One region of the Citrobacter amalonaticus genome, then DNA from elsewhere that is predicted to be linked to it. Evidence: riboswitches for the same ligand, from Rfam matches in the RefSeq annotation. Region 1 holds a riboswitch; the other holds the start of a gene.
What was found. A riboswitch is a leader RNA that binds a small molecule or an ion and turns the genes downstream of it on or off. The one in region 1 is predicted to bind thiamine pyrophosphate.

Region 1 (4,810 bases):
GATTATTCTTAATATTATCGATTAAACGTTTTTTCCAGAACCCGGAAGGTATAACGATATTGACAGAAAGAAATAGTATAAATATTCTGCAAATCAAATATTGATATATTAATAAACCTGCCTGTTCAGGCAGGTTTATATTATTTTGTTAATTAATGATGGTGATGGCAGTGATGAACATGTTAAGTGTGAAAAAAATCGTTTATATGCTCCTTGCGAGCAGTATTTTGTCTGGCTGTGTATCGGAAGAACAGCGCCTCGCACGCTGCGAAGCCAAAGGCGTGAGTCGTGATGTCTGTTATCAGGTTGAACAGTCTCATCAACAGATGATGATCAATAACGCGGAGCAAAACGCATATGCCAATGCGCGTAAAGCGGTAAAGCAACATGCTCAGGCGGCAAAGAAAAAAACGGTATATCACTTTGAAGGCATGGAAATTAAAAAGGTGAGTACAGGGTTAGATATTGATGGTGTTCCGGCCGCCGTCGATGAGAAAGCGGAAAAAGCGACAATCTATCAGCAAGGTTTACATTATTTTGTCGTGTATACCAACGGGCGGTTAGCCGTGCTGAACGATCAGCGTCAGATGCTGGGGTGGGCGAAATGAGAAATACGCTTTTAGGACTTATTCTGCTGACGTCCTTTTCTGCAGGTGCTTCTGAGATTGCGGAGGCACAACAAGCCGTTGCTCATGCCCAACGAATGGTTGACGCGGCAAAAGGAGATGTCGCCGCCGCGCAAGCGAATTATGGTAAAGGGAGTGTGTCAAGTTGGGCAGATGCGTCAAATCGCGCAGGCGCATTTCAGTCGCAGGCCTTCTCGAATTTAAAGGCGGCAGAGGATGATCTTGCTAACGCGATAAAAGCCCACGACGAAGCGATGGCCAAAGCTAATGTAATTGGTGCCATTGGCACGGGGAAAAATACGATTAATGTGGCTGCAGGGAGTCTGAAACCAACAGCACTGGTGCAAACATCGCATGGTCTGGTGCCTGCGGGATCGTTGCCAAAGCATGCGCAGGTAGCGGTTGCTTTTAATAGTGCATTTGGCCCGACAGTTAAAGGCGGAAATTCTCGTTCTGCAGGGGCCAGTCACGCAGAGCATGGCACTGGAAATGGTAGCAATAATGCGGCGAATTCACATAGCGCGCATGGCTTAGGCGGCGGCGATCATATTGGCGGCGGCCGTGCGGGTGGCGGTTTTCACTATTAATGTTCAGGCTGAAAAGGCAAATGCAGAGTAGCGAAAGGGTTACAAATCGGGCCGGTGAGGGTATCATCACGCGGGTGACTTAACTCGTCACGCAGAAAAATTTCGTTAATGACTCGGGGTGCCCCTTTTCACGAAGGGCTGAGAAATACCCGTACCACCTGATCTGGATAATGCCAGCGTAGGGAAGTCAGACACTGCTCGTGTCCCTTCTTCGCGCGGGCAGGAGCGTAACCATGCAGCCTGACCTGCACAGCCGCGAACATGCGGTTCGTACCTTACAAGATTTTCGCATTCTCTCTCCGTTAACACATTGTATGACCAACGATGTCGTACAGAGTTTTACTGCTAATACGCTACTGGCGCTGGGGGCTTCTCCGGCGATGGTGATTGAGCCTGAAGAAGCTCGCCAGTTTGCAGCCCTTGCCAGCGCGTTGCTCATCAACGTCGGTACGCTGACACAACCGCGTGCGCATGCGATGCGGGCGGCGGTTGAGCAGGCGAACAGCGCCAAAACCCCCTGGACGCTGGACCCAGTCGCCGTAGGCGCGCTTGAATATCGTCGCCGTTTCTGCCTTGAACTCCTTGCCTTAACACCGGCAGCCATTCGCGGTAACGCCTCTGAGATCCTGGCGTTAGCCGGCGAAAGCGCGGGGGGGCGCGGAGTGGACGCCACCGATCCGGTTGCAGCGGCTCTGCCGGCGGCGCAGATTCTGGCACGCCAGACCGGCGCTGTTGTGGTCGTTACTGGCGAAGTGGATTACATCACCGACGGCGAGCGCACTCTGAGCGTCACCGGCGGCGATCCGCTGATGACGAAAGTCGTGGGCACCGGCTGTGCGCTTTCTGCCGTGGTCGCCGCCAGCTGCGCGCTACCTGGAAGCCGGATCGAAAACATCGCATCCGCCTGTGGATGGATGAAACTGGCAGGGCAGCGCGCCAGCAAAATCTGTCACGGACCGGGCAGTTTTGTCCCGGCGTTTCTCGACGCGCTCTACGCCCTGGATACGGAGGTCACAGCATGAAACGGATTAACGCACTGACCATTGCTGGCACCGACCCCAGCGGCGGCGCCGGCATTCAGGCCGATCTGAAAACCTTCTCGGCGCTCGGCGCTTACGGCTGTGCGGTAATTACCGCGCTGGTGGCGCAGAATACGCGTGGCGTGCAGTCGGTGTATCGCATTGAACCGGATTTTGTCGCCGCCCAGCTCGATTCGGTATTCAGTGATGTGCGCATCGATACCACCAAAATCGGCATGCTGGCGGAAACCGATATCGTCGAGGCGGTAGCGGAGCGACTGGAACGCCATCAGGTGCAGAATGTGGTACTGGACACGGTCATGCTGGCGAAAAGCGGCGATCCGTTGTTGTCGCCTTCCGCCGTTGAGACATTGCGCAGGCGGCTGTTGCCACGGGTTTCGTTGATTACGCCCAACCTGCCTGAAGCGGCGGCGCTGCTGGATTGCCCGCACGCGCGAACGGAAAAGGAGATGCTGGAACAGGGGCGGGCGCTGCTGGCGATGGGCTGTGGCGCGGTGCTGATGAAAGGCGGTCATCTGGACGATGAGCAAAGTCCTGACTGGCTCTTTACGGCGACCGGTGAACAGCGCTTTACCGCACCGCGGGTGATGACCAAAAACACGCACGGCACCGGATGTACGCTCTCTGCGGCGCTGGCCGCGCTGCGTCCACGCCATCGTGACTGGGCCGGGGCGGTGCAGGAGGCTAAAATCTGGCTGTCGGCGGCGCTGGCGCAGGCCGACACGCTGGAAGTCGGGCACGGCATTGGGCCGGTTCATCATTTCCACGCGTATTGGTAGCGTATATACTGGCAGCAGACTGGCTGTCAGGAAAAAGACTCATGGAACAAGCGCATACTCAACTTATCGCGCAACTGAACGAACGTATTTCAGCGGTGGACAATACCCCGCTGTATATCAAGTTTGCCGAGACGGTGAAAAATGCCGTGCGCAGTGGTGCGCTTGCGCATGGCAACATCTTGCCCGGCGAGCGCGATCTCAGTCAGTTAACGGGTGTCTCGCGCATCACGGTGCGCAAAGCGATGCAGGCGCTGGAAGAAGAGGGCGTGGTGACGCGTGCGCGCGGCTACGGCACGCAGATCAACAACATCTTTGAATATTCGCTCAAAGAGGCGCGTGGGTTTTCTCAACAGGTGGTTCTGCGCGGGAAAAAACCGGACACCTTATGGGTCAACAAACGAGTCGTGAAGTGTCCGGAAGAGGTGGCGCAACAGCTGGCGATTGCCGCTGGCAGCGATGTGTTTTTGCTTAAGCGCATCCGCTACGTTGATGAGGACGCGGTTTCTATCGAAGAGTCATGGGTACCCGCGCATCTTATTCATGATGCCGATGAAATTGGCATATCGCTGTACGACTATTTCCGCAGCCAGCATATTCATCCCCAGCGCACCCGCTCACGGGTGAGTGCAAAGATGCCGGATGCCGAGTTCCAGTCGCATATCCAGATGGACAGCAAAGTGCCGGTGCTGGTGATCAAGCAGGTGGCGCTTGACCAGCAGCAGCGACCCATCGAGTACAGCATCAGCTACTGTCGAAGCGATTTATACGTCTTTGTGTGCGAGGAGTAACTCCTCGCGAAACGGCGCGCAGTCACCGCCGCGATGTCCAACCACCCACGATGCCACGGCGTTGCCGAGCAGTACGGCATCCGCCAGCGACCAACCCGACGCCAGCCCGGCCAGCATGCCGCCCGCGTGGCTGTCACCTGCGCCAATCGTATCAACGACCGTTGTCGGGAAGGCGGGTACGCATCCGGAAGATTGCGCACTGAAATACCAGGCGCCTTCTTTGTCATGGCGCACAATTAATGGCGCAGCAAATCGCTTCACCCATTGCGCACCTAAACCTTCCACATCCTGGCGCAGACCAAACCGTTCCGCCGCGATTTCGGCTTCCTGACGATTGAGCGATACCAGCGGACGACAGGCCAGAATGCGCGCCATTAGCGCATCAGGAATATCGCCAATCCGCGGGCCAAAATCGATAAATGGCATAACGCGATCCAGTCCTTCCAGCCATTGCACCAGCAGCTCGCCGCAGGGCGAGGCCAACTGATAGCCCGAAAGATAAATCAGGCTGTCAGTTGGGATGGTGAGCTGGGCCAGCCAGTTGGCATTCCACTGGTTCTCAACGCCGCTGAATGACATGAATGTACGCTCGCCATCCGGTTCGACCAGCGCCAGGCACCAGCCGTTGTCGCCTTGCGCGGTCTCAATGAGGCTGTGTAACCCTTCTTTCGCCATCCGGTTACGAATGATCTCCGCCCACACGCCCTGGCCCAGCGGCAGGGCGTTACCGGCATCAATACCCAGCCGTTTCAGCGCCACGGCGATGTTCAGCGCGCAGCCGCCGACGTTAACGCCTTGCTGCTTCAGCTCAATATCACAACCGCGCCAGGGCAGGGCATAGGCATCAGCGATGACATCGATGACCGCCGCGCCGACAACCGTGACCGGCTGGCGAGTCGTTAAACCCGGCAACAGTTCGGCTAAACGTGAAGTGTTCATGACGCCTCCCGACGTTGGCGCAGACGAGCAAGCGCCGTCGCATAGCGGCTG
Region 2 (4,810 bases), 2.3 Mb from region 1:
CGGGCGGTAATATCGCGCATCGGGTTTTCCAGCACTTTCAGCGCGTAGGGAATGGCCATCAGCGCATTGGTGAAAATCACGATGCCGTCAGCGGATTCCGGCAGACCGATGCTGTTGTTGAGCAACAGGAAGAAGCCGGTGGCCAGTACAATGCCAGGCATCGCCAGAATAAGCATCCCGCTTAGCTCCAGCGCTTGCCCTGCCAACAGCTGCTGACGGGCGCGCAGTTCGCGGCTGCTCCACAGCAACATCATCGTCAGGATCACGCACAGCAGACCCGCTGCCAGCGCAATACGCAGCGAAGTCCACACCGCCTGCCATAAAATGGGCTGTGCGAGCACGTCCAGCAGATGGCGATTCACCCCGTCGACCATCACCGCCAACAGCGGTGGAAGCAACAGCAGCAGTGCGAGGACAATCAGCAGGGCATCGGTTAAACGGCTGTGCAGCCGATCGTCCGGATCGCGCCACCCCTGAACCAACGTGGTGCCGGGAGAGATGGCTTTACTCAATCGCTGACTGAGGAGCACCAGCGCCAGACAGCACACCATCTGGATCAGCGCCAGCATGGCGGCGCGGGCAGGATCGTAGTCGAAATTCAGCGCCTGATAAATCGCCAGCTCAATGGTTGTCGCCTGCGGCCCGCCGCCCAGCGACAGTACGGTAGCGAAACTGGCAAAACAGAGCATAAAAATCAGCGCAGCGACCGGCGGGATTTGGCGGCGCAGCCACGGCCACTCGACAAAACGGAAGAACTGCCAGCCGCGGATACCCAGTTGGGCGGCAAGCTGACGCTGCTCGCCGGGAATATTCTCCAGCGACTGCAACAGCAGGCGGCTTGCCATCGGCAGATTAAAAAAGATGTGAGCCAGCAGGATGCCCTGCAAACCGTAAGGCGAGAAGGTCCACTCCAGCCCAAGCATGTGCCAGAGCGAAGCCAGCCATCCCTGGCGTCCATAGACGCTGAGAATACCAAACACCGCGACCAGCACCGGGAGGATCAGCGTCATGGCGCACAGGCGCAGCAGGGCCAGACGCCCCGGAAAGCGGCGTCGGTACAACGCGCGGGCAAGGAAGATGGCTGGAACGACAGAAAGCACCGCTGACAGGAAGGCCTGCCAGAAGGAAAAACGCACCACGTGCCACAGGTAGCTGTCCTGCCACAGCGAGGACCACGCCGCCTGCGGCGCGTTGAACCACAATGCCAGAAAAGCGGCCAGCGCCACCGCCACCATCAACGTGGCGGCACAAAGGCCTGGGATCAGCCAGCCGGCAATTAACGGCTGACGGCGCGTTGCCATTCGCTAATCCATGCCTGGCGCTGTGCCGCCACTTCCGCTGACGTGAATTCCAGGGTCGTTGCGGGTTTCGTCAGTTGTTCGAATCCGGCAGGCAGGGTGACATTCGCCACCGGATACATCCAGTTGCCGGTCGGGATAGCATTCTGAAACGCAGGCGAAACCATAAATTTGAGGAATTTTTCCGCCAGTTCAGGCTGCTTACTGGCTGCGGTACGCGCGGCGACCTCCACCTGCAGGTAATGGCCTTCACTAAAGTTGGCCGCCACGTAGTTCTCTTTTTTCTCTTCGATGATGTGATACGCCGGAGAGGTGGTGTAGCTCAGCACCAGATCGCTTTCACCTTTCAGGAACAGGCCATAAGCTTCGCTCCAGCCTTTGGTGACGGTGACGGTTTTTGCCGCCAGTTTTTGCCACGCCTGCGGCGTTTTATCGCCATACACTTTCTGCATCCACAGCATCAGCCCAAGTCCTGGCGTGCTGGTGCGCGGATCCTGATAAATCACCCGCCATTTCTGATCGCTCTCGACCAGTTCCTTCAGGCTCTTCGGTGGGTTTTTCAGTTTGTTTTTGTCATACACAAAAGCGAAGTAGCCGTAATCAAACGGGACGAAGGTGTCATTCTTCCAGCCGCCAGGAACATTGACCGCCTCGCTGGCGACACCGCTTTTCGCGAACAGTTGGGTTTGCGTCGCCGCTTCCAGCAGGTTGTTATCCAGCCCCAGCACCACGTCGGCCTTGCTGTTTTTCCCTTCCATCCGCAGGCGGTTGAGGAGTGAAACGCCATCTTCCAGCGCTACCAGTTTCAGCTCGCAGTTGCAGTCGGCTTCAAAAGCTTTTTTCACCGCCGGGCCAGGGCCCCAGTCTGCGGCGAACGAGTCGTAGGTGTAGACGGTAAGAACGGGTTTTGCGAAGGCAGGCGCTGCGCACAGGAGTAAAAGGGGAAGACATTTTTTCAACACTTTGCACCTCAAAAGATGGGTGGCAAAGGATTTTGAGCGGTAGCCTCAAATCCCTTCGCCGGCGTTATCCGGATCAGGTTCGACGGGTATTTTCTCAGCCCATACACTTCATCATTCAGGCAGCCTCTGAGTTCGCTCACCCCAGTCACATAGTGTTCTATGCTCCTGGGGATTCACTCGCTTGCCGCTTTGATGCAGCTTGAATGATTTTGTGTATGTTTAATTAGCACCCCGTTGAGAACGGCGTTAGTGTAGTGATTTTGCCGCGTTGCGGCAATCAGGGATCCGGCGGGGCAAACCACGCGGATTTAAAGTCGAACCAGCCGAGGGTGTTCATGCGCAAGCCGCGCATACTGCGCTGGCCCTGAATAATCAGCCAGTGGTGGATCAGCGGGACAATCGCTTTGCTGGCAAGCAGTTGCTGACACCACACGGCCAGATTCATTTCGCCGGTGCGCCAGCGCGCGGCATCGGCTTCCCAGTCCAGCGGAATACAGTGCTGTAACAGCGGGACTTCACACAGGTGCGCGAACAAAGAGAAGTCGAGCGGCAGGGTGAAGTTGGCGCTGTTAAGCCAGATGTCGCTTTCAATTTCCCCGGCATGCCATTGATCGTAGTCGATCTCCTGAATCTCTAGCTTCACCTGATGTTCAGCCAGGAGCTGACTCATGATCTGTGCAATCACCTGGTGTTCTATGTGTTCGTGATAATAGGTCAGCGTGAGCGTCTCCAGCCCGGCGGGTTTCTCGCCGTGGCCCGGCCGCGCATGATGCCAGCGCGGCAGCAGGCCATAGGCCGGGAACCAGTGGCGCTGATACTGTTCATCGGCATAGTAAAGCAGGTTGCTTGGTGACAGTATGCGGCTGACCCACTCCCGGACCGCCTGATTGGCGCCGCGATGGGTACGGGCGTCGAACAGCAGGTAATAGCACCCCTCTTCCAGACGGCTTTCGATGGCTTTTTCGTCGTCAGTGGGACCTTTCAGCGTCAGACCGCCGTTCGGCTCATCGCCGATATCCGGCAGTACCCAGACGTTCACTTCATCAATCAGGGCCCGAAAGCCGAAGAAATCGTCAAAAGCATGGATTTTTAACTGGTTGCGCGTATTCCGTATCACCGCGTACGGGCCGGTGCCAATCGGATGGCTGGAAAAATTGCTCAGGGTTTCCCATTCGCGCGGCAGGATCATCGCCGGGACCTGACCCAGCAGCCACGGCAGCCAGCGATCGGGTTGCGAAAGATGAATGTCCAGCGTCCAGGGCGTTGGCGAGACGATCTCGCTGATGTGCGAATAGAGCGGTAAGGCGTTAATGCGCGTTAGTGACGACACCACATCGTCCATTTCCAGTTCACGCCCGTGGTGAAAATGGATCCCTGGACGCAGGAAAAAGCGCCAGTGCAGGGGAGAAATTTGTTGCCAGTGGTGGGCAATGTCGGCTTCCAGTTCCCCATTTTCCTCATTTACGCGAGTCAGGGCGCTGAAGATTTGGCGGGCAATGTGGGTTTCTGAGCGACGTAATGCGCTGCCTGGCAGCAGATTTTGCATCGGGCGGTAGTAAAGTACGCGCAGGATGTGACGGCCCTGACGGAAGCTGCGGCCCAGATGGGAAACCAGCATCTGCCGCACGGCCGTTTTGTCGCCGACCAGTTGCACCAGTTGATCGATGCGATCCTGCTCCAGCAGATCTTCCGCACGCTGCTGCTGGAGCGCCAGTCCGGTATACAGAAAGGTCAGGCGTGAACGTTTTCCGCGTCCCACTTCCGCCTCCCACGTCAGCCAGCCGCGCTCCTGCATGGTATTGAGCAGCGTGCGCATATGACGGCGCGAGCAGCTCAGCAGATCCGCCAGTTCGTTGAGCGTGGTGTCCTGCGTTTTGCCGTCGCAGCATTGCCACAAGCGGATGAACTGTTGTTGCAGACGGCCAGAAGACATAAAAGGGGAACTCCTGCGGAAAACTCAGCAATTTTATTATCCCTATATTAGGCCAATAATACATTCCGATGAAGCACTATGAAGGGGTCATCTATGCGCCAGTTTTATCAGAAGTACTTTGCCGCGACAGAAGGGTTGTCCTGGTTGGCTTGCCTGAGCGCGCCGCAGCGCTTAAAGATGCTGGAAGAACTGATGCAGTGGGAGGTGACAGCCTGACCCTGGAGTAGCAGACATCATGTGTGACTGAGTATTGGTGTTAATCACCGCGCCAGCAGGTATTATCTGCTGGCTTTTTTCGTTTCGGCTGCGCTGACTAAGGAAAGATATGCTCTGGTTAATGACGATGGGACGACGTCTCAACGGTGTGTACGCGGCGTTTATGCTCGTCGCTTTTATGATGGGCGTGGCGGGGGCGCTACAGGCCCCGACGCTGAGCCTGTTTCTCAGTCGCGAGGTCGGGGCGCAGCCGTTCTGGGTGGGGCTGTTTTACACCGTTAACGCCATCGCCGGGATTGGCGTGAGCCTTGCGCTGGCAAAACGCTCAGACAGCCAGGGAGACCGCCGCAGGCTGATTCTGTTTTGTTGCCTGATGGCCATCGGTAATGCGCTGCTGTTTG

Region 2: linked by a shared signal. The riboswitch ahead of thiB (thiamine ABC transporter substrate binding subunit) and the one ahead of thiM (hydroxyethylthiazole kinase) in region 1 are both predicted to bind thiamine pyrophosphate.

The regions. Positions count from the first base shown of each region.
Region 1 is NZ_CP014015.2:137,209-142,018, reverse strand. Features, by position in the region: gene AL479_RS00690 (hypothetical protein) at 174-608, shown strand; gene AL479_RS00685 (hypothetical protein) at 605-1,213, shown strand; TPP riboswitch at 1,318-1,415, shown strand; gene thiM (hydroxyethylthiazole kinase) at 1,447-2,235, shown strand; gene thiD (bifunctional hydroxymethylpyrimidine kinase/phosphomethylpyrimidine kinase) at 2,232-3,032, shown strand; gene AL479_RS00670 (GntR family transcriptional regulator) at 3,074-3,820, shown strand; gene AL479_RS00665 (PfkB family carbohydrate kinase) at 3,794-4,759, opposite strand; gene AL479_RS00660 (ADP-ribosylglycohydrolase family protein) at 4,756-4,810, opposite strand, start outside.
Region 2 is NZ_CP014015.2:2,768,543-2,773,352, forward strand. Features, by position in the region: gene thiP (thiamine/thiamine pyrophosphate ABC transporter permease ThiP) at 1-1,301, opposite strand, end outside; gene thiB (thiamine ABC transporter substrate binding subunit) at 1,277-2,260, opposite strand; TPP riboswitch at 2,293-2,504, opposite strand; gene sgrR (HTH-type transcriptional regulator SgrR) at 2,538-4,193, opposite strand; gene sgrT (glucose uptake inhibitor SgrT) at 4,287-4,409, shown strand; gene AL479_RS13415 (sugar efflux transporter) at 4,519-4,810, shown strand, end outside.